DNA from 4 places in the Lysinibacillus sp. 54212 genome. Region 1 is predicted to be linked to each of the others. Evidence: riboswitches for the same ligand, from Rfam matches in the RefSeq annotation. Region 1 holds a riboswitch; each other region holds the start of a gene.

The links. A riboswitch is a leader RNA that binds a small molecule or an ion and turns the genes downstream of it on or off. The one in region 1 is predicted to bind thiamine pyrophosphate.
Region 2: it holds a riboswitch for thiamine pyrophosphate, as region 1 does, so the genes downstream of both, V4T18_RS12865 (thiamine phosphate synthase) here and thiT (energy-coupled thiamine transporter ThiT) in region 1, are expected to answer to the same signal.
Region 3: it holds a riboswitch for thiamine pyrophosphate, as region 1 does, so the genes downstream of both, tenA (thiaminase II) here and thiT (energy-coupled thiamine transporter ThiT) in region 1, are expected to answer to the same signal.
Region 4: it holds a riboswitch for thiamine pyrophosphate, as region 1 does, so the genes downstream of both, thiM (hydroxyethylthiazole kinase) here and thiT (energy-coupled thiamine transporter ThiT) in region 1, are expected to answer to the same signal.

What each region holds. Positions count from the first base shown of each region.
Region 1 covers NZ_JBAFWZ010000002.1:136,317-141,972, reverse strand. The annotation lists gene V4T18_RS02480 (M3 family oligoendopeptidase) at 1-221, opposite strand, end outside; gene V4T18_RS02475 (polyphosphate kinase 2 family protein) at 318-1,121, opposite strand; gene V4T18_RS02470 (tryptophan-rich sensory protein) at 1,233-1,958, shown strand; gene map (type I methionyl aminopeptidase) at 2,027-2,779, opposite strand; gene thiT (energy-coupled thiamine transporter ThiT) at 2,846-3,403, opposite strand; TPP riboswitch at 3,503-3,609, opposite strand; gene V4T18_RS02455 (DUF4870 domain-containing protein) at 3,737-4,063, shown strand; gene V4T18_RS02450 (hypothetical protein) at 4,141-4,266, shown strand; gene V4T18_RS02445 (SMC family ATPase) at 4,317-5,656, opposite strand, start outside.
Region 2 covers NZ_JBAFWZ010000018.1:24,486-30,141, reverse strand. The annotation lists gene V4T18_RS12880 (putative hydro-lyase) at 1-609, shown strand, start outside; gene V4T18_RS12875 (DUF1284 domain-containing protein) at 696-1,112, opposite strand; gene V4T18_RS12870 (hypothetical protein) at 1,475-1,663, shown strand; TPP riboswitch at 1,835-1,944, shown strand; gene V4T18_RS12865 (thiamine phosphate synthase) at 2,057-2,665, shown strand; gene thiO (glycine oxidase ThiO) at 2,649-3,761, shown strand; gene thiS (sulfur carrier protein ThiS) at 3,776-3,979, shown strand; gene V4T18_RS12850 (thiazole synthase) at 3,983-4,750, shown strand; gene V4T18_RS12845 (ThiF family adenylyltransferase) at 4,747-5,656, shown strand, end outside.
Region 3 covers NZ_JBAFWZ010000024.1:7,711-13,366, reverse strand. The annotation lists gene thiW (energy coupling factor transporter S component ThiW) at 1-296, opposite strand, end outside; gene V4T18_RS14585 (ABC transporter substrate-binding protein) at 320-1,324, opposite strand; gene V4T18_RS14580 (ABC transporter permease) at 1,339-2,109, opposite strand; gene V4T18_RS14575 (ABC transporter ATP-binding protein) at 2,096-2,833, opposite strand; gene tenA (thiaminase II) at 2,858-3,544, opposite strand; TPP riboswitch at 3,729-3,816, opposite strand; TPP riboswitch at 4,218-4,305, opposite strand; gene rsmI (16S rRNA (cytidine(1402)-2'-O)-methyltransferase) at 4,395-5,273, opposite strand; gene V4T18_RS14560 (GIY-YIG nuclease family protein) at 5,254-5,529, opposite strand; gene V4T18_RS14555 (tRNA1(Val) (adenine(37)-N6)-methyltransferase) at 5,516-5,656, opposite strand, start outside.
Region 4 covers NZ_JBAFWZ010000018.1:496-6,151, reverse strand. The annotation lists gene pheT (phenylalanine--tRNA ligase subunit beta) at 1-231, shown strand, start outside; gene V4T18_RS12760 (tetratricopeptide repeat-containing diguanylate cyclase) at 585-2,039, shown strand; TPP riboswitch at 2,123-2,231, shown strand; gene thiM (hydroxyethylthiazole kinase) at 2,341-3,093, shown strand; gene thiD (bifunctional hydroxymethylpyrimidine kinase/phosphomethylpyrimidine kinase) at 3,090-3,911, shown strand; gene thiE (thiamine phosphate synthase) at 3,901-4,533, shown strand; gene V4T18_RS12740 (Type 1 glutamine amidotransferase-like domain-containing protein) at 4,792-5,448, shown strand; gene V4T18_RS12735 (histidine phosphatase family protein) at 5,535-5,656, shown strand, end outside.

The DNA.
Region 1 (5,656 bases):
CCGCCTGCATGTGATATTTCTACTAGTACATCTTTCATTATATTCAATGCTTTTGTAATTTGTGTTACTGACACCGGCTGCTGTAAAGACTTTAAATATGAGAAAAAGCTCTCTACTTTTTCTGGTAATGCGTCTATAAATGCTTCAAATTCAGCTGATTCACTTCCACCCTCAAAAAATACATCTAAATCCCAAACCTCTGAGTATTTCCTTGTAGTCATATGTTATGCCCCCATTTCAGATAATCCATTTCAATTTATTATTGTAGGTTATTTTACTTCTTTTTCACTTTCAGTATATAAGTAATGTAAGGCGTTCTAATCTTTTGATTCTTGAACAATTTCTTCTAGTTCAGCTAGCGCCTTAGCACCTTTCTTTTCGAATACATTTGAAATATGTAAGCCACGTTTTGTTGCCTCTTTTTCAATATGATTAATCGTTTCCTGTAGCACTGCAATACGTGCATGAAGTTTATTATTACCAGGAATTAAAGCCCATGGTGCATTTTCTGTATCTGTATGCTTAAAAGTATCATCTGCCGCCAATACATAATCATCAAATTTATCACGATTACGCCAATCCTCATCTGTTAGCTTCCACGCTTTATATGGGTTCGTAGCTCGATCATTAAAACGTTTCAATTGCTCTTCCTTATCAATGTGAATCCAGAATTTTAAGATGATATAATCGCCATCTGTTAATAAGCGTTCAAAATCATTTATTTCTTCGTATGCACGCTTCCATTCCTCTTCTTTTGCGAAGCCTTCTAAACGTTCTACTAGAACACGCCCATACCAAGAACGATCAAAAATTGCGATTTGTCCATGCTGCGGTAACTTGCGCCAAAAGCGATGCATGTAATTATAACGTAGTTCATGAGGCTGAGGCGCCGATATAGGGTGTACTACATAACCTCGCGGGTCGATTCTTTCTGTTAGGCGTTTAATAGCGCCCCCCTTACCCGCAGCATCCATTCCTTCAAATACTAAAATTAATCCGATTTTCTTGTTGAATAAAAATTGCTGTGCGTTTAACATTTCATATTGGAGTACTTTTAACTTTTTTTTATACATTTTTTTATCTAGCTCTGACGATAAATCTAGATCTTTTAACTTTTTCATTATTCTCACTCCTTTTGATTATTACCTTATATTCTAATCTATCATGGGTTTAAATGGTATTTATTGTTGGGAACTAATTAAATATATATTTTTAAAGAAAGGAGACGATTTATGGGGCGTCGCATTTTACTTTTAATTTCTTTATTAACGATGACCGCTTACACATTAACAGCTATTTGGCTTGGTATAAATAATGCTACAACGATCACCATTATTGAATGCTTACCGCTATTATTTTCGCCTGCTCGCTTTGTATATTGTTTTTCATTCTTCTTGTTTGCTAGCCTATTTATTTTTATTTGGCAGACTCATAAAAATAGACAATCCATTTTTGCATTGAGCAGTAAGCAAACAACGTTATTTATTGGAACATGTTTTTTACAAAGCTTATTCTTTTATGAATGGCATAATGAACACTTAATAATTGCCACTATTTCATTTGTCGTTAGTCTCATTTCTTTGTTCGGACTTTATATTACGTACCCACTTAACAAGGAAAGTATCCAGTTCCGTATTCCAATATCACTATGGCTAGGCTGGAGTTTATTTTTTACTCTTGTGATTGTTAGCTATATGATTATGTACTACGAATGGAAGGGCTTTGGCTTAAGCAACGGCTTATGGGCTGTCATTATGCTATCGCTTGGTACTGCAATCGCCCTACATTTGCGTTATCATCATTTTGACCGCGTGACACCAGGCATATTTATTTGGTGTTATGTTGGTATTGCTATTACAAATGGCTTTGATGAGCTATTCGTTACGACGGCAGCTTTATTTTTATGTGGTGTGCTCGCTACGGGAATTATTTTCATAAGGAAGAAAAGTACTGTCTAAAAGAAGCTTCTCTTTTAGACAGTTTTTTATATAGGAAAAGCTGCAGGTTATATCCCCGCAGCTTTTTTTTAATCTTCTAGTGTTGTTAAAATAATCGGCTTATCTTTCGTTACGATAATGGAATGCTCGATTTGTGCTACTAACGATTTATCAGGAGTGATAAAAGTCCAGCCGTCGCCTGCTTCTACAATATGCTCTGCTTTTGCTGAGATGAATGGCTCTACTGCAAGTACCATTCCCTCTTTCATAATTGTAGAATCCCAAGCATCATAGTAATTTAAAATATGTTCTGGCGCCTCATGAAGTGATTTACCTAATCCATGACCTGTTAAGTTCATAATAACTGTTAAACCATGATCACGGGCCTCACGCTCAACCGCTTTCCCAATTTGGTTTAATTTGGAGCCTGCTTTTACCTTTAGCATCGCACGATCAAATGCTGATTTTGCAACCTGACAAAGCTTTTCCTTATCTTCGTAACCATCCCCAACAACGAAAGAAATTCCTGTATCCGCAAAATAGCCATTCAAGGAGCCTGATACATCGATATTTACTAGGTCGCCTTCTTGAATTACTTTTGCACCTGGAATTCCGTGGGCTACTTCATGATTTACACTAATACATGTAAAGCCGGGGAAGTCATATTCACCTTTTGGACCAGATATTGCACCAACCTCTTCAAACATACGACCAGCAATTTCGTCTAGATCCTTTGTTGTTACACCTGGTTTTGTAGCTGCCTTCATTTCTTCACGAATTTCAGCTACTATACGTCCGATTTTTTTAAATGCATCTATTTCTTCTTGTGTTTTTACGATCATACTCATATCCCTCTCTATCGAAAAGTTTCCTTAATACTATATCATATTCAAAAGAGAGTAGCCTACTTATGCTTTTTGTAACAGTTTTGGTGAGGACGTAAATAACATGGAAGCTGCAATTGCAGTTAAAATAATGGCAGGAATCATATAAGAGCTATTGTAAATAATAGAATAAACCCACACATTTTGATCTCCAGCATATTCTGCAAAGAACACAACACCTGCAATAAGGTGGGCGGCAAAGCGAATAGAGCCGCCAAGTACTGTTCCTAGTACAATATAAAAGACCATTTCTCTCATTTGCCCATTACTAGTAGCGTGAAGTAGTGGTCTGCGAATAACAGCAGCTAAGCCAACTGCAGTAAAAGCAATCCCGTAATCAAGTAAGCCTTGGACCCAATGATAGACATGTGCTCCAAATGCTATTTGTAGTACGCCAATTAATACCCCCGTCGTGAGCCCCGCTGCTAGCCCCCAACGAATGGCCATTAGTACGATCGGAACCATTACTAAGCTTACTGAGCCTCCCTGTGCCCAAATTGTAAATGTTAGCTTATCTAGAATAAGCCCAATCCCTGCAAAAATCGCAATTTCCACCATCATTAATAAACGTTTTTTGTCCATTTTTCAATCTCCTTTTTTTGTTCCGATGTAGAACTAGAACACAAGGAGGATATGAAATAGAAAAAACGACATTAGGACAGAGCCTAACATCGTTATGAAGTCGGTTTCTATCCACATCCCTACGCAAGCTTTAACTTACAGGTTCGAAGGGTCAGTGCAGCTGTGCACAATCTCAGCCGACTTGCTCGGCCCCCCTTGTGGTAATACATCATGTAATTGTTGAACAGCTCCATTTTAAGTGAACATTCTACTATAATCAAGTATGAATTAATCGAAACTTTTATGCCTATTCATCCGTAAACTAGTTAATAATACTACTTGGGAGGGGTTTTTATGAATAATTCAAAAGGTTTAAGTGCATTGAATTATTTTAGTATCTTTTTTGCTCCGTTTATTGTACCGATTGTTGTGTATTTTGTTTCACATGATTCTGAAGTAAAACGACATTCAATTCGCGCTTTACTTTCACATATCATCCCAATTATTCTTGCTATATTTTTATTTATCGGTATTTTCGCGTTAGGTATTTTTTCTAATGAGGCGGTCAATCTCGGCGATTCAGCATTTTTTTCCTGGATTATAGCCTTCGGTGTATATATGCTTATTAATTTCGCCGTTATTATTTGGAACGTTATTGAAGGTGTAAAGGTACTTCGTTAACGTTTATAAAGTAAATGCAATTGGGTATATTAATCACACAAATTACAATAAATATGTATAGGCAAGGAGTGCAGAAAATGAAATTAGGAAAAATCGTCAAAACAGCTATGAGATGGGCACCTGTCGTATATCCAGTTGTAAAAAAAGCAATTGATAGTAAAAAGGCAAGTCCAATAAAGTCAGCAACAACTAGAAAAAAATAATTTTTAAGGGTACATTTCGTCAAACATATCGACGAAATGTACCCTTGTCTTTATTTTAATAGTATCTTTGTTCGACTATAGCCTTCTTTTAGCTTCTCAACTTCTAAAATGGCAGGGATGGCTGCCTTTAGCTCAGCAACGTGTGATATCACACCGATTATACGTCCTGATTTTTGAAGATCGATTAAGGTGTCAATAGCACGCATTAATGACTCTTCATCTAGCGAGCCAAATCCTTCATCAATAAACATCGTATCAATACGGACATTCCCCTGGAAGCTTTGAATCACATCTGCCATTCCAAGCGCCAAACAAAGAGACGCGTTAAATTTCTCTCCACCGGATAACGTTTTTACATCACGTGTTTGACCAGTATAGCTATCATACACATCCAGACTTAGACCACTTTGACGACCATGTGATTCTTGACGATCAGAGCAAACTAATCGATATTGACCGTTTGATAAATGATGTAGACGAATATTTGCTGCCTCTGTAATCTGCTCTAAATACCCCATCTGTACGTATCGCTCAAAAGAAACCTTTTTTGAATTTTGACCGCGTAGCATGTTATATAAATCGACTATTTCGTTAGAAACCCTTTCGAGTGTATCAATTTTTTCAGCCACTTCCTCGAGCTTGTCAGTATAATCCACACAGTTGCGGGCACAATCCTTAGAGACGTTAAGCACATGATATGCCTGCTCGTATGCTAGCTTTAATCCCTGGAGCTCATTAGATAGAGCTGTTAAATCGACTATTTCCTTCCCTTGTAGCGAACCATTCTCTTCTCTAACAAATTCCTTTAATGCATGAAGCTCATTTGTAAAATTGATGTATTGTTGCTGCAAAAGGGCGATTTGTTCCTCACTGCGCTTCGCTAAAGAAAACTGTTCAAAGGAGGAAAAGCCTGCTGCTGAAAGCTCCGTAGTAAATTGTGCTTTAGCCTTCGATAACTTTTCTTGAAGTCCTTGTTTAGCTTCCTCCGTTAGCTTTAACGCTTCCTCTGTTTTTGTAATCGTCATACGTACTGAATCGTACTGTTGCTGTGCCTGTTGAAGCGCCTGCTGTAATTTACTAAGGTTTTGCTGAGCTGCATATAGTGCCTCATTTAATGTTTTTAAGTTTGGCAACTCAGTTGGAATTGCCTTGCTTTTTTGCTCTAGTACCGCCTGCTGCTGTACTAAGCTCTGTTGTTGCTCATAATAATGTGACTCATCATTTACCTTTTCTACCTCAAGCTGCTCCACCTGCTGCTGTAAATCCTTGTATTGTTTTTTAATTACTATTAATTTACGAGTTACTTCTTGTAGCTCCTCAACATAGCGGGTTACTTCTTTATAATTTACTTCCTGCTCTTCTCGGTCGATTGGATGTACATTATAGCCTG
Region 2 (5,656 bases), on a different contig from region 1:
CTTGTGGATGTGTTAGAACCTGGTCAAATCGAGAGCTTAATCGCTCCGGGCTCAGATATTCGTACCGATATTCCGAAATATCGTATTTATAAAAACGGTGAATACGTAGAGGAAGTTGAAAACATTTTAGACTATTGGGAAGAGGATTTTGTGTGCTTCCTAATCGGCTGTAGCTTCACTTTTGAAACGCCGCTTTTAGAAAGTGGTATACCAGTTCGTCATATTGAAGAAGGCTGCAATGTCCCGATGTTTAAAACGACAATCGAAACAACGTCCTCAGGAAAATTCCATGGTCCACTCGTTGTAAGTATGCGCCCTATGATGCACTCGGAAGCGATTCGTGCCGTACAAATCACATCGCGTTTCCCGGGAGTTCACGGTGCACCAGTTCATATTGGTGATCCAGCACAAATCGGTATTGCGGATGTACATCATCCCGATTTTGGTGATGCTGTAACCATTAAAGATGGCGAAGTACCTGTATTTTGGGCATGTGGCGTAACACCACAAGCAGTAGCAATGCAAAGTAAGCCTTCTATTATGATTACACATGCACCAGGGCATATGTTTATTAGTGATTTAAAGGATGTTCATTTAAGCGTTCTTTAATGAATTAAAGTAAAGGCAGGCCACTCTGTTGATAATCGATTACCAACGGAGTGGATTCTCCAAAATCTTATCGTACCTGCTAAGCGCTATTCCACTTTCCACAAGCCATCTCCTGTTGTAATTCGTTGAACGCCTTCCTCACAAACCCCATACGAGCGCCAAGAGCATGTTTCACAAACGACGCCAATATCACTCGGAATGACATGCTGCTTGACAGATGATTCGATGTCTTCCCAGCTTAGTATTTGCCCAATATGAAGACCTAACTTTTCTAAAATAACAGCATCTCGATCGTAAATATCACTATCCTGGCAATGGTATTCACCAGAATTAGGATACTTCTCACACAAATGATCCGGCCCTTTAACTAGCCTAACAAGTGTTTTTGGATTCTCTCTTAGGGTTTGATGCATCTTGGTCATATTAGCTACGTATTCTTTTGAATAGCCCATTCCTCGATATCCTAACAAGCAAAAAAGATGATGACCCCGTAATTTATACATAATGCTTTCCCCCGTACGTTAATGTTTTATGTAAACATATTTATTTTAAGTGTTAACGTAAATTTTATCAAAATGAAGCTGTTTCATAAATGGTTATTTTTTAAAAAGACGAACATTATTTTCGAATGAAACGGAGCCAGGCCAGCGAAAGCATACTAGCAATCGTAGTGCAAACCACGGCCATAGTTTGTACTACTATTTTTTTATACAAGAAGTGAAGAAAAGCCTTGCATTCGCCCGTAACGGAATACGGGGGAAAAACATAATAAGCAGGAGTGACGGGAACTGGAATGGCTAATAGAATCGGAAAATTGGCTAGTATTCACCTTGAAAGGCTAGTACTATTTTTCCTCCGTTTCACATTGGCTAGTAAATTTAAAATTTCGGCTAGTATTTTGAAAAAAGTGGCTAGTATTTTCGAAATTTCGGCTAGTATTTCAAAAAATGTGGCTAGTAAACCTTGGACTCCATTCGAAAAAACTCATCACCCCCAAAATAAGACAGATGATTTACTTTGTTATGCGAAAAATCATTCTATTTTTATGCTTTGACGAATGTTTATTGATTATTGTAAAAAACATTCGTATAAACTGATGCTTTTATGAATTACACAATCCATTCAAATATAAGCTAGATTTTTAAAGGTATTTCTAAAGTACTCTTGCTATTTTAAAATTAATGTAATAGAATGTTCGATAAATTCAATATAATTAAATTAGTATATATTTTACTAGGGGATCCCTTGATAAGGGCTGAGAAAAGAGTAGTTACTTTTAAACCCTCACAACCTGATCAGATTTGTATCTGCGTAGGGAAGTAGAGTTATGTTTGTATTTTTGTGCGCTTTTTTGTGCATGATTGTATTCGAGCAGAACCACTTTCCTTATCGGGAGAGTGGTTTTTTTATTTGTAAAAAATCTTTAAAAGGGTGGTGCATATCTAACATGAAGCTGATGGCAGTAACGGATGATTCGCATACAGTTGTTGAATTGGCAAAGAAAATACTCCAAATCCAGCATAACGTCGATTTTATTCAAATTCGAGAAAAGACAAAGACAGTAAAAGAGGTAATAGCACTGCTACAACATTTAGATGAGAGTGGGATCGATAAAGAGAAACTTATTCTGAATGATCGATTGGATATTGCATTATGCTGTGGCATTGGAGCGGTGCATTTGCCAGAAAAGGGGCTACCGGTGCAAAAGGTAAAGGAATTATATCCCTATATCAAGGTGGGAAAGTCTGTACATGACTATGAAGGAGCACAGGAGGCGGAACGACAAGGGGCTGACTATGTGTTATATGGCCATTGCTTTGAAACGAATAGTAAAAAGGGGATGGCTCCTAATGGTCTTGCACCAATCCTTGAGATGAAAAAGAGTTTGGCGATTCCTGTATTTGCAATTGGAGGCATTAATGTAGACCGGGTACAGGAGCTACAACATATACAGGCGGATGGCATTGCCGTAATGTCCGGTATTTTTTCAGCAGAAAATCCATTCACTGCAGCAAGTCAATTCTATGAGGTGGTCAAATATGAAAACAAGCTATGAAGTAGCCATCGTTGGTGGTGGAATTATCGGAAGTGCCATCGCTTATTATTTATCAAAAGAGCAAATCAACGTAGCGGTGTTTGAGGAAAATCAGATTGGTGCAAAAGCGACAGGTGCAGCGGCAGGTATGCTTGGTGCTCATTCGGAATGTGAAGGGGATGTTAATGTCTTTTTCCCTTTTGCGAGATATAGTCAGTCTCTTTATTGGAAGTTGAAAGAGGAATTATATGAATTAAGCGGAATTGACCTAGGCTATAGAAAGGGAGGAATTTTAAAGCTTGCCTTTTCTAATCAGGACAAAAAAGAATTGGGGGCAATGTTAGCACAGCCTACTGTTACATGGCTGGAAGCAGAGGAAGTAAGAAAACTAGAACAGGATGTTTCCCCTCATATAGTAGGTGCAGCCTTTATCCAAGACGATATCAATGTGTTACCAATTGGTGTATGCCAGGCTTTTGCTAAAAGCGCCAAAGTTCTGGGGGCATCGATTTTTGACTATACAAAGGTGCTACAAGTAAAAAAACAGCAGGACACCTTTCTAATTGAAACGACACGAGGACTTGTGGAAGCGAAGCGCGTTGTCATTGCCAGTGGTGTTTGGAGCACTACCTTCTTTAAGGAGCTAGGTTTACAGCATGGAATGACCCCAGTCAAAGGGGAGTGCATATCCGTTACGGATGAACAGGCTGTTTTAAAGAGTACGATTTTTCATGATAAATACTATATTGTCCCAAGAAATGACGGGCAGCTTGTTATTGGCGCAACGATGAAAGAGAACGACTGGACAGAACACGTAAGTTTAAACGGTATCGAAACATTAATTCAAAAAGCGAAAGAATTATTGCCTACTAGTGCTCATATGAAAATCGACTCTGTTTGGTCAGGATTACGACCACAAACGTTTGATCAAAAACCATTCATCGGTCATCATCCAGAAGATGAATCTATTCTATTTGCAACAGGGCATTATCGGAATGGCATACTGTTAGCTCCGGCAACAGGTGAGATGATTGTCAACCTCATTTTGAAAAGAGACGTAAAAAAAGAGTGGGTAGAGGCATTTCGAATTGACCGAGGAAAGCCATTAACCTTTTAGGAGGGGATGAAAGCATGACTATGATTGTAAATGGAAAAAGAATTGACCTGCCAGAAACAGTTCAGACTGTTAGAGGGTTGCTGGCTCATTACAATTTAGAAAATCGCATTGTCATCGTAGAAATAAATCAGGAAATTATTACGAAAGAATACTATGAATCAACTAGCCTTTCACACGGGGATGTTGTAGAAATTGTTCATTTTGTTGGAGGAGGATGAAACATGTTAAAAATTGCCGATCGTACGTTTCAATCAAGATTATTATTAGGTACGGGAAAATACCCATCATTTGAAGAACAGAAAAAAGCAGTAGAAAGATCACAATCAGAAATTTTAACGTTTGCTGTGAGAAGAATGAATATTTTTTCAGCGGAGCAGCCGAATTTTCTGGAGAGACTAGATTTAACGAAATACACGTTACTACCGAATACAGCAGGGGCTAAAACGGCAGAAGAAGCGGTGCGTATCGCTAAGCTCGCGAAGGCTTCAGGATTATGCGACATGATTAAAGTAGAGGTCATTGGGGATGATCGTTCGCTTTTACCAGACCCGATTGAAACATTAAAAGCATCAGAAATGCTGCTCCAGGAAGGGTTTATTGTATTACCATATACATCGGATGACGTAGTGTTAGCGAAACGCCTTGAAAACCTTGGTGTACACGCGATTATGCCAGGTGCTTCACCGATTGGATCTGGAAAAGGAATCATTAACCCGCTAAATTTAAAATTTATTATTGAAGGGTCAGAAATTCCAGTCATTATAGATGCAGGCATTGGCTCTCCTAAGGATGTTGCCTATGCCATGGAGCTAGGAGCAGATGCCGTGTTACTTAATACAGCTGTATCAGGGGCAAAAGATCCAGTGAAAATGGCAGAGGCGATGAAACTCGCAGTAGAAGCTGGAAGACTAGGATTTGAAGCAGGACGAATCGAAGAAAAAGAATATGCTGTAGCAAGTAGCCCTCTAACAGGCATGGTGACATCTTGAACAACCGCTATGCACGACAAGCATTATTTTTAGGGAACAATGTGCAGCAATGTATTCAGCAGGCTAAGGTTCTAATTATAGGAGCCGGCGCACTTGGTTCAGCTAGCTCTGAAATGCTAGCAAGGGCTGGTGTTGGGCAGATAACCATTGTCGACCGAGATTATGTGGAATGGAGTAACTTACAAAGGCAGCAGCTATATGATGAGGAAGATGTGCAACAAAAAGTACCAAAAGCGATCGCTGCTAAAAAACGACTGGAGCAAATTAATAGTGAAATTTCCATTGTAGGCATTGTTGAGGATGTACATGGGCTCAATATTGAAGAATTAATGAAAGATCATTCCATTGTCGTAGATGCAACAGATAATTTTGAAACGAGCTTAATCGTCAATGATGCAGCGATGAAGCAAGGAATGCCATATATATTTGGTGCTTGTGTAGGGAGTTACGGGCTGACATTGCCGATTATTCCAGGAGAGACTCCTTGTTTACATTGTTTACTCAATCATTTGCCAATGGATGCAATGACATGTGATACGGTAGGTGTCATGAGCCCGATTGTACAAGTAACAGCCGCCTATCAGGTGACACAAGTATTCAAATGGCTTGCTGGAAAAACAATGGCACCTATTGTACAATCCATCGATCTTTGGAAGGATGAAAAGGCTGAAATCAATGTCCAAAAGCTTAAAAACCCCTCTTGCCCAAGTTGCGGAGAGGGGCCAACGTATCCTTTTTTACAATTTGAAAATCAAATGAAAACACATGTACTCTGCGGGCGAGATGCAGTTCAACTTAGGCCGGGCATCACACAAACACACTCATTGCAAGAGATAGCAAACAAAATAAATGGTCAAGTTACGCATATAGTGTTAAACCTGCATTTGCTATCGTGTCATTTTGAGG
Region 3 (5,656 bases), on a different contig from region 1:
GCGGCATAGCCTAGCTTCTTTGTTTTTTGATAAAGAACGGCTGCAAGGAAGGCACCGAGCATGCTACCCGGGTAGGCAAAGATGGAACCTGTTCCTAACAGGTTTCGCATCGTTGAAGTAAGAAATGCCCCCATCACTGCATACCAAGGTCCAAGCAAAACCGCAGACAGTACATTCACAAAATGCTGTATAGGAAAGATTTTTGCAAAGCCTACCGGAATATAGACTGCACTGCTTGATGCAGTGGTAATCGCTGCAAGAATGGCTGTATACGTTAGCTTTCTTGTTTGATTCATATTACGTACTCCTCTTCCCATCGTTATTCCGAAACAACATTTTGTACAAACTGTTCCGGATCAACCTTCGTCTCGATTACGCCAGCTTCATATAGCCAATCCGCCACTTTCTTCCAGCTCTCTTCCTCTTGATGCCCAAATGGAACCCCTTCATCCTCCATTAATGGTAGAAGAATTTTTAAGCTCTCTGTCTCCACTTCTTTATCTAATGCCGAGTCCCCATTTTCATTCGCTAATAAGATTTGCAATCCTTCTTCCGGATTTTCCTTTACAAACTCTTGCCCCTTTGTAACAGCCTTCCAAAAGTTCTCAATCGAAGCTTTTTTCTTATCCAATGTATCTTCACCAGTCACGATAACAAGCTCGTAATTATCCGGTACACCGTAATCATCTAATTTGAAAGCTTCCATTTCGTAGCCTTCTTTATTTAGTAGCACTAATTCGTGGTTAATATAGCCGCCACCGATTGCATCTACCTTATCCGTTGCAACCGCAGGAATTAAATCCCATCCTACATCCGTCATCTTCACTTTGCTAAAATCTCCACCATCATGCTCGACCATCGTCTTTATGACCGCTTCTGTTATTATGGTAGATGGATAGCCCACACTTTTACCTTCTAAATCCTTTGGTGAATCGATTCCTGCTTCTTTTTTCATCATAATAGAGTCAAGAGAATGGCGAACGTAGGCTGCAACCGACACGACCGGGATTCCCTCTGCTCTTGATTGTACAACCTGACTTTGGTAGCTAATCGCTAAATCGACCTTCCCTGTCGCCGCAAGCTTTAGCGGGTCATTTGTATCTGCAGGCATTTGAATTTCAACATCTAAGCCTTGCTCCTCAAAATAGCCTTTTTCTTTCGCTACATATAATGCAGAATGTACTGCGTTTGGATACCAATCAAGCATGATCGTGATTTTTTCTAATTCCGCTTCCCCTTTTTCGGATGACTTTTTTTCATCACTACAGCCCACCAGCATTACGGCAAGTAGCAGGAATACAACGGTAATTTTCCAATTTTTCATGTTATCTTCCACCTCTAATTTTCATATTTCCATTTTCGAAGAACGATTCGCTCAATCCATGCGGCGAGCGCAAACAGTAGGATCCCTACAAGGGTTAATATCGTAATCGCCGCAAATACACCTTCTGCATTCAAATTCCCAGACATTCTCCGGCTATAATAACCTAATCCCTCACTTGCACCTAACCATTCCCCAATGGTCGCACCGACTAATGCAAATACGATGGCCATTTTAAAGCCTGAGAAAAATGAGGGTAGTGCCATTGGAATATGTAGCTTTAGAAATATTTGCTTGCGGGATGCCCCCATTGAACGAAATAGTTCTATATAATCTTTATCACAGGCTCTTAAACCATCATAGGTGCTCACCACAATAGGGAAAAATGAGATGAGAACCGTCACCGCCACCTTACTCCAAATAGAATAACCAAACCACAGCACAAAAATGGGCGATAGTGCAATGATCGGAATCATTTGTGAAATGATGACAGCTGGGTACATTACTTTTTCTATAGGTTTAAAGCAGAACATCCCTATAGCGAGTGACACTCCTAAAATGACCGTTATCGAAAAGCCAACGAAAAACTCGATTCCAGTTGCCTTTAAATGCTCCAAAAAGAGGACTCTCCAGTTGTCGATAATCGTTTGCAACACCCCTGTTGGTGCAGGAATAATAAAGCTTGGCACCATTCCTTGCCTCACTAGCACTTCTAGCACAACAAGTGCTGTTGCAAAAAACAGTAGGAATAAATAGTATTGTTGTAACCAACTTTTAATACGTTTCACTAGAAATCTTCCTTTCTAGTGTTCTTCTTAAAGCTATAACCTCATCCGAATAGATCATTTCGTTGGCACGTGGTCGTGGCAAATCGACGATCACTTCTTCTACGGTGTTATTTTGATGCAATATTAATATGCGATCACTTAATACAATGGCTTCCTCTAAATCATGGGTAATAAAGAGGACGGTTTTCTTTAATTGCTGCCACATGGACAATAACCAGGCTTGCATTTCTTTTTTTGTAAAAGCGTCTAGTGCGCCAAAAGGTTCGTCGAGTAATAGCACATCTTTACCAGTGAGGAGCGCTCTTAAAAAAGCCGCGCGTTGTCTCATTCCGCCTGATAATTCCTTTGGATACGCATGTACATAGTCCTTTAAGCCAACCCGTTCGATCCAGGCTAGGGCTTCCTCTTTTGTTAACGTTACATCCTTTTGAATTTCTGCTGCGATCATGACATTTTGTAGGATCGTACGCCAAGGTAGCAATAAATCCTTTTGTGGCATAAAACCCACATCACCTGGAGCTGCTTGGCGATTGTGAATGATTATATGCCCATCATCCGGTGTCAGAAGACCCGTCATCAGTTTAAAAATTGTGCTTTTTCCTGTACCGCTTCTACCGATGATTGAAACAAATTCCCCCTGCTTAATTTCCATATTTAAATTAGAGATAACAGGAGAAGCATGACGTTCAAAAGCATAGGTCACATTTTGTAGGCTAACTACCATTTCTTTCTCACCTTCTCAAATGAACTAAATCGGCCAATCCTGTTTATGATAGTTCATGTCCCAGAATAAATACTCGTACTTTGAAGTAATTTGGAAATGCTTTTCTAATTGAGCGAGCTCCCGTTCTGGCTTTCCATCTGCTAATTCGTTCATTACATCGATCAGCCACTTGGCTCCATTGCCAAACTCCTCTGAATCGTATGTTTCTATCCACTTGGCATACGGATTATTTTCTAGATTATGACCGTATTGTGCTCTTAACAGCTTGCCAATTTCCCAATAATCCCACGCACAAGGCAATAAGCAGGCCACTACTTCAGCTAAGCTACCACTTTGCGCAGCATTTAACATATAATTCGTATAAGCTAAATTCACAGGCGTCGGCTTTGTCGCCTCGAGCTCCTCTGAGGTAATACCGAATTCAGCGGCGAATTGACGATGCAGATCCATTTCAAAATGTAGCGTGTCATTTAAAATAGCTGCAAATTTCCCCATCATGTCTAAATCTGTAGATTTGACAGATGCAATCGCAAATAGCTTTGCATAATCAATTAAATACACATAATCCTGCTTCATATATTGGATAAATTTATCCTTATCGAGTGTCCCATTTCCTAGTTCCTGCACAAATGGATGGGTATGATTCGCCTCCCAAATAGGCTGCACATTTCTAAAGAGTCGATCTGTAAATTTTTCTGTTGTCACATTCATCCCTGCTTCCTCCTTTTTACTAACAAGCACTTCCCTGATTCAGAAAAGCTCAAGCGCCCTATTTAGCCACAACAAGCGCTGGAGCTAGACACTGCTCCATCTCCAAGATTTTATACTTTCTTACTCTTAAATAAAAACCACTCCCTAATAATCGGAAGTGGTTTCGTGGCATAGTCGTATAATGATACGCTCGAAACTACTTCCCTACGCTAGCGTTAACTAGATCAGGTTCGAAGGGTTCTTCTCAGCCAATGGCGCCCCTAGCAGTCCTACAAAATATTCGGTTTTTTTAACTAATAAATGGTCATTCACTATAACTTGGTATTGATTTCCGTTGCGCCAGCGTGCTTTCCTGGGGGCGTCCGATGAGCCGCTTCACTCACTTCGCTCGCTCCAGGGTCTCATCTGTGACGCTAAGCTAATCCCCAAGGAGTCACGCTGGCTCCACTCCAATCAACAAACGCTTTATTCATCATGTGATCAACAGAGCATAGCTTCCCGTTGGAATGGAAAATATTGTCTGAGACGAAAACGAAACGGCAGTCATAATGCCTTCGTGACCAACATCGTGTTGGGCCAAGGAAACTGAAGTCACATGATTAAACCCTTACTAACAAGTTCCTTACAAATAAAAAACCCACTCTTTTTAGAGAGTGGGGAATGTACACGTAACAATCAACATACCTCACTTCCCTACGCTAGCCTTAACTAGATCAGGTTCAAAGGGTTCTTCTCAGCCAATGGCGCCCCTAGTGCTATTATTTGTATTTATTTTTATCATAACATGACTTACAATTTGTGCAAGTGATTTTATGGAAAAGATATTTTCCCCTCCAATTATTCCATGTCTCTATTCTTGCTCACGGTGATAGTCATTATATACATCTCGTTTTGATAGGCCGCGCAATTTTGCTACTTCCTTAATCGCATCCTTTGAATTAACATTCGTTTCTTCTATTATATAGTCCACATGCTGCTGTAGCGTCATCGAAGACCAATCATGGGCTTCTTCTTCTACCTCACCGGACAGATTGCCTTCCAGTACAATACAAAATTCGCCACGAATTTCATTTTCCGATGCCCAAACTATCGCCTCTTCCACTGTCCCGCGTAAAAACTCTTCAAATTTCTTTGTTAATTCCCGCGCTAAGGTGATTCGTCGATTCCCAAGTACTAATTCGATATCCTTTAGTGTATCCTTCAAACGGTGAGGCGCCTCATAAAATAACAGCGTCTCCTCTCGTTTTGCTACCTTTTCTAGCTGTGCACGACGTTCCTTTTTTTGACGGTTTAAAAACCCAAAGAAATAAAATGGCTGGGGAACGATCCCCGAGGCAATTAATGCAGTTAGTGCAGCATTAGCACCTGGAATTGGTACAACTGCAAAATCCTCTTCAATTGCCTTTTGAACAATATCCGCTCCCGGATCAGAAATACAAGGTAGCCCTGCATCGCTAACAAGTGCTACCGATTTCCCTTCTCGTAAATAACCGAGTAGCTTTTCCCCACCAACTTCAATATTATGCTCATGATAGCTAACAAGCTGTGTTTGAATCTCAAAGTAATTGCAAAGCTTTTTTGTATTACGTGTATCCTCTGCAGCAATCACATCAACTTCCTTCAATATACGTAATGCTCGTACGGTCATATCCTCTAAATTGCCTATCGGTGTCGCAACTAAATACAGACACGCCCCCGCTTCATGCTGGCTACTCTTTTGTGCTTTCACAGCTAGCCCTCCCTATATACTGCTCTTTTTTTTCACGTGTAAATTGTTTAAATGCATATTCCATACGCATCGCTTCTTGTTTTGATTCGAATATTTCATAATGGATGCACGTTACAGGCAGCCGAGCACGCGTATACTTTGCGCCTTTTCCGGCATTATGTGCAGCTAATCGTTTTTCCAAATTATTTGTATATCCAGCATAAAACGAGTCGTCTCGACACTCTACTACATAAAAATAATGCTTACTCTTTTCCATAAAGCATAGCGCTCACTTCTGCCGTATATTCATTATGCTCATCGTATACAAATAAAGGCGGCAATATTTTCAAACCTGGCTTTCCATCCTTAATTCCTTCAATAAGTAAGGTATTTGCTTCTTTTCC
Region 4 (5,656 bases), on a different contig from region 1:
ACAGCCTCTGGTGAAATTGTTCGAATCATTAAAGGGGCAGGAACAAAGCTTCTGAAGGATGTAAAAGTGTTTGACGTGTACGAGGGAGAAAAAATGGCTCCAGGTAAAAAATCTGTTGCCTTCTCATTAACTTACTTCGACCCAGAGCACACGCTAACTGATGAAGAGGTAGTAGCTGCACATAATAAAGTCTTAAAAGCATTAGCACAGGCTGGTGCGGAAGTACGATAAAAATATTAGATGAAAATTTGATATAAATATAAAGAATTTGCCTTATTTCTACGGGGGAAAGCTATCAAAAGCCTTTTTCTAAGTAGAAATGGGCGAATTCTTTTTTTATTGGAAGAAAGCTACATACTAGTGGATATTGTTAATATTTTGCTTAAATAATTTTGGAGTTGCGACTTAACACCTATCTACAAATGATGCTGTAACTATCAAAAAAATATTTCTTGTATTGTTATATTTATATAAATTATTACAATAATGTGGTATAATCTAACTAGTGATTATTATTGCAAAATAACTCCTAATGCTATGTTAATTAAAATAAGAAATCTGTAATAAGGGAGCCAGACATGCTTATGCAACAAACAGAAACAATTGAATTTGATAGTTTACAAACATTAGATGAAAAGTTTGAATATGCAAAAAGCATGCATTTGATTGCAAATTTTGAAGAAGGTTTAAGTTACTTTCGGATACTAAAAACGGAATACGAACAGGTTAAGCAATATGATAAAGTAATCGATTGCCTCGGGTGGATATGTCAGAATCTTGCGAACATGGGGCGTGTCGAAGAGTTATATAAATATTTGCCTGAGTATAAAGCGTATTGTAATGAATATGGTACAGAGGTCAATAGATTAAAGCTCAATACATATTTAGCGTTTATTAGTGCATCAATTGGTGCAGAGGAATCAGCAATCGAGTATTATAACGAAGCAATTTTTTTAGCGAAAAAGCTCAATGATACAAAGCGTTATTTACTTAGTTTGATTAATTTACAAGCGGTCTATTTAATAATGAAGAATTTTGATCATGCAAATGAAATTGCCTATGAGGTAAAAAGAATTTTCGACAGGGATCCAAGGGTAAAAACAACGATGTCCGAGGCTGCCTATTATTTGAATCTGATTACCATTAAATTAGAGTGGAATAAATTAGATGAAATAGAGGAACTCCTACATTCCTTTGAAAAAATTAATGAAATCGAAAAGCATAGTCGAGAGGTCATGTACTATCGCTGTGTAAAAGGTCGTTATTTTAATAGCTTAGGGCATTATGAGAAGGCAATCGAGGAATTAGAAAAAGCATACGACTATGTAAAAAAAACAGAGGAAGAGCCATTTTTAACAATTATTTTAGAGAATTTAATAAAGTCAAATGAAAATGTGGGAGACTATAAATACGCCTTACAGTATGCCAATTTGCTAAATGAAAAACTAAGTAATCAACAAAAGAAGCAATTACGCTCCGAAACTATTAAGGTGATAAAAGAAATCGATTTAGATAGTATGAAACAGCTTGTTTATGTGGATGGTTTAACGTCCATCCCTAACCGTAGATATTTAGAAAAACACGGTTCCAAGCTAGTTGATGATGCGAATCGTAAAGGGTCTAATGTATACTGTGGAATTATAGATATCGATCATTTTAAAAATATTAATGATCGTTTTGGTCATATTATAGGAGATTTAGCGATACAGCAATTAGCGCATGTAGTGAAAAAGGCATTGCCGGAAAAGGTAGTTTTTGCACGCTATGCTGGAGATGAATTTGTATTTTTAATTGAGCAGGTTGAAGAAGCTGAAGCATTTTTCCAAGGGCTATTCAACCAAATGACTAACTTTGAATTCCGAACGGAGGAGCTTGAAGTGAATTTAACACTTAGTATGGGCGTAGCCTCCCTATATGATTGCCGAGACAAGGAATTGAAAGTATTATTAGATTTAGCTGATCAGGCTCTATATCAATCCAAAAACACCGGTCGCAATCTAATAAGCTTCTATAACAATCAAGAGTCAGCCTTCATATAAATTGCCCCCTACTATAAAAAATGATTTCAACCTTATTGAAATTTCGATAGGACTTCGTTATGATAGGGGCATTCCAATTAAATAACAACCACAGGAGGGGCCGGGTTAGTCGGCTGAGATTGTGCACAAGACTGCACTGACTCTTAGAACCTGTAAGTTAATACTTGCGTAGGGATGTGGATAGAAACCAACTCAAAAACGATGTTAGGCTCTGTCCTAATATCGTTTTTTTTCTTTCACTCGTCAAGGATGAATTGGCAAGCCTGAATCAATAAACTATGAAAAAGTGAGGAAATCAAACGTGAGCTTAAAAGAAATTCGAGCAAAAAAACCGCTTGTACACTGTATTACAAATTATGTTGTCGCAAATTTTACGGCAAACGGTCTACTAGCTATTGGTGCTTCACCGATTATGGCTGATGAAGTACAAGAAATGAGGGATATGGCTTCAATTGTCGATGCTTTGTTAATTAACATCGGAACAGTCAATGAAGTAAAAAGTAAGGCGATGAAGCTGGCGGGACAATGTGCCAATGAGCGCGGCATTCCAGTTGTATTAGATCCTGTTGGCGTAGGTGCTTCGAAGTTTCGCATGAATGTTGTGCAGGAGCTATTGGGCACAGTGAAATTCGACTGCATTCGCTGTAATACAGGGGAGCTTGCAGCGATTGCTGGAGTTAGGTGGGACGGAAAAGGTGTCGACAGCGGCACAGGAGAAATGGATGTAGAAAGTGTAGCAATCGCAGTAGCGAAGAAATATAGCTGCCTTGTTGTTGTGACAGGGAGCACCGATATCGTTACAGATGGTAGGGATGTCCTTCGTGCAGAGGGTGGTGACGAGCGCATGACGGAAGTAACCGGAACAGGCTGTTTACTAAGTGCTATCTGTACAGCGGCGCTAGCTTCAACAGATAACGCGCTCTCTACGCTACAAAATGTCCTACAAGACTATAAGGGTGTAGCAATAATGGCTTCTCATGAGCGTGGCATCGGCTCGTTTGGAGTGGGCGTTTTAAATGCACTACAATTAATTTCAAGAGGTGAAATAGGATGAATATTGTTATGACTGTAGCTGGTTCAGATAGCGGTGGAGGAGCAGGAATTCAAGCGGATCTTAAAACATTTCAGGAGTTAGGTGTATTTGGTACAACAGCCATTACAGCCTTAACCGCTCAAAATACACTAGGTGTTAACGGGATTTTTCCAACTACACCCCAATTTGTCCAGGACCAAATGAGGACTGTTTTTGAGGATATGCCCGTTAGAGCTGTGAAAACAGGAATGTTATTTTCTGCTGAAATTATTGAGAAAGTCGCGGATTTTTTGGCGGATCAGTCGGTCCAACTCGTGATTGATCCAGTGATGATAGCAAAGGGAGGGGCGAGCCTACTTCAACAACAGGCAATGGATGCCCTTAAAACGAAGCTGCTGCCGATTGCTACTGTCCTAACACCGAATATTCCAGAAGCCGAAGAAATTACAGGACTTCGTATTGAGACAGAGGAGGATATTAAAAAAGCTGCACAAGCGATACTACAGCTTGGTGTTTCGTGTGTCGTCATGAAGGGTGGACACTTATCAGGTAAGGATGCAATTGATACAGTGTTTTTCAATGATGGCACGAGCTTTACAATGACAAGCGAGCGAATCCAAACAAGACAAACACATGGCACAGGCTGCACATTTTCTGCTGCATGTACCGCTTTTCTAGGAAGAGGATTAAGTGTACGTGAAGCAATAATAGAAGCGAAGAAATTTGTTCAGCTAGCGATTTCAAACCCGTTAAATATCGGGAATGGGCACGGTCCGACAAATCATTTTGCCTACAAAGAACATGAGGGGCAGTGTGAGGTGACAGTCCATGAAGCGTGAGAATTTACAAGTTTATTTTATTATGGGGACACAAAATATAACGAATCGCGAGCCACTAAAGGTTCTTGAGGAGGCATTACAGGCAGGCGTGACCATTTTTCAATTGAGAGAAAAAGGCGACGGTGCGTTACACGGTGCGGCGTACGAGGGGTTTGCCATTGAATGTCAGAAGCTTTGCCAGAAGTACGACGTGCCCTTTATTGTAAATGATGATATTGAACTCGCCATAAAGCTTGGAGCAGACGGTGTTCATATTGGCCAGGAGGATATGTCCGTTGGTGAGGTTCGAGAAAAAATCGGCGATCGAATACTCGGGATTTCGGTCCATAACATGGAGGAATTGCAGGTTGCACTTACACACAAAGCCGACTATGTTGGGATTGGCCCGATTTTTGCAACAAAATCGAAGGCGGATGCAAAAACACCTGCTGGTACAAGCTTCTTACAGCAAGTCTCTCACCAATACCCTGAGCTGCCGATTGTAGCAATAGGTGGCATCACAAAGCAAAATGGGACCGAGCCAATCCAAGCCGGAGCAGACGGCGTAGCGGTTATCTCAGCGATTTGTGAAAGTGAAAATATCAACGAAACAGTCGCGGTGTTTAAAGATTTAACGAATTAACCTTATAAAATCGTAATCTTACCCCCACGGAAAGGCTAACAAGCAGCTTTCGTGGGGTTTGTTTGTGATGACTTAGGAAAAGTAGTTCAACAAACAGAACCGCTTATAGAATAAGAGAATTTAAACTGTTACACTGAAACTATGAATGATTATTCTGTCACTTAGCATGAGGCGTGTATCGTATTGTTAACAAGAAAACCGAATTGGTAACGCAATAAATTAATGTTATTTAATCTTATCTTTGCAACGGGGGTACTTATGAAAACTCACTATTATTTAGGGTGGTTTAACTCTTTTTTTCCAGAGAATCTGGTCAGAGTGTTACACGAGGATATAACTGATAGAAAATCGATTGTAATGATTAGCTCGAATCCTTATTTGTTAGAAGAGGATGGTGCTACTGAACGGTCGTGGCTAGACCAGGCTGGCATTACGTTTGATGAATATTATTTGATCAATTATAGCGTACATAAGGAAGATGCCCATAAGTTAATTCAAAATGCGTCAGTCATTTTCTTGTTAGGTGGAAATACGGTTAATCAAAATAATTTTTTGAATGATTATGAATTGTCGTATGTGATAAAAAAAAGCGGAGCCGTTGTGATGGGAGCAAGCGCGGGTGCCATCAATATGTCCGCTAAATGGCTATGTTCGAAAAAACTTGGATATAAAGTTGAAATAAACGCTCTTTATGACGGAGTAGGTCTAGACAATTTTTCCGTCCTGTCTCATTATGATCTTGAAAATAACATTGCTCTTGTTCAAAGCGAATTGTCCTCTTTATCGGAAGAAATGGATATTTATGCGTCGAATAAGGATTGCGCTGTACGGGTAAAGGGAAGCAAAATCGACATTTTCGGCAATGTATATGTAATGTCCCACTCAAAGATTCAGAAATTGGAAGAGACGCTCTAGTTGTGAAGGAGAACTATGCAAAATAGGATTGTTTCTTCGTTATCCCAAAATGTAATTTAATATTAATTTGAGGATGTGTGGATTTTATGACGAGAATTTGCTTAGTACGACACGGTGAAACGGATTGGAACGTTTTGGGTAAACTTCAAGGAAGAACAGATGTAGAGTTAAATAGTAATGGCGTAGAACAAGCAAAGGATTGTGGAAG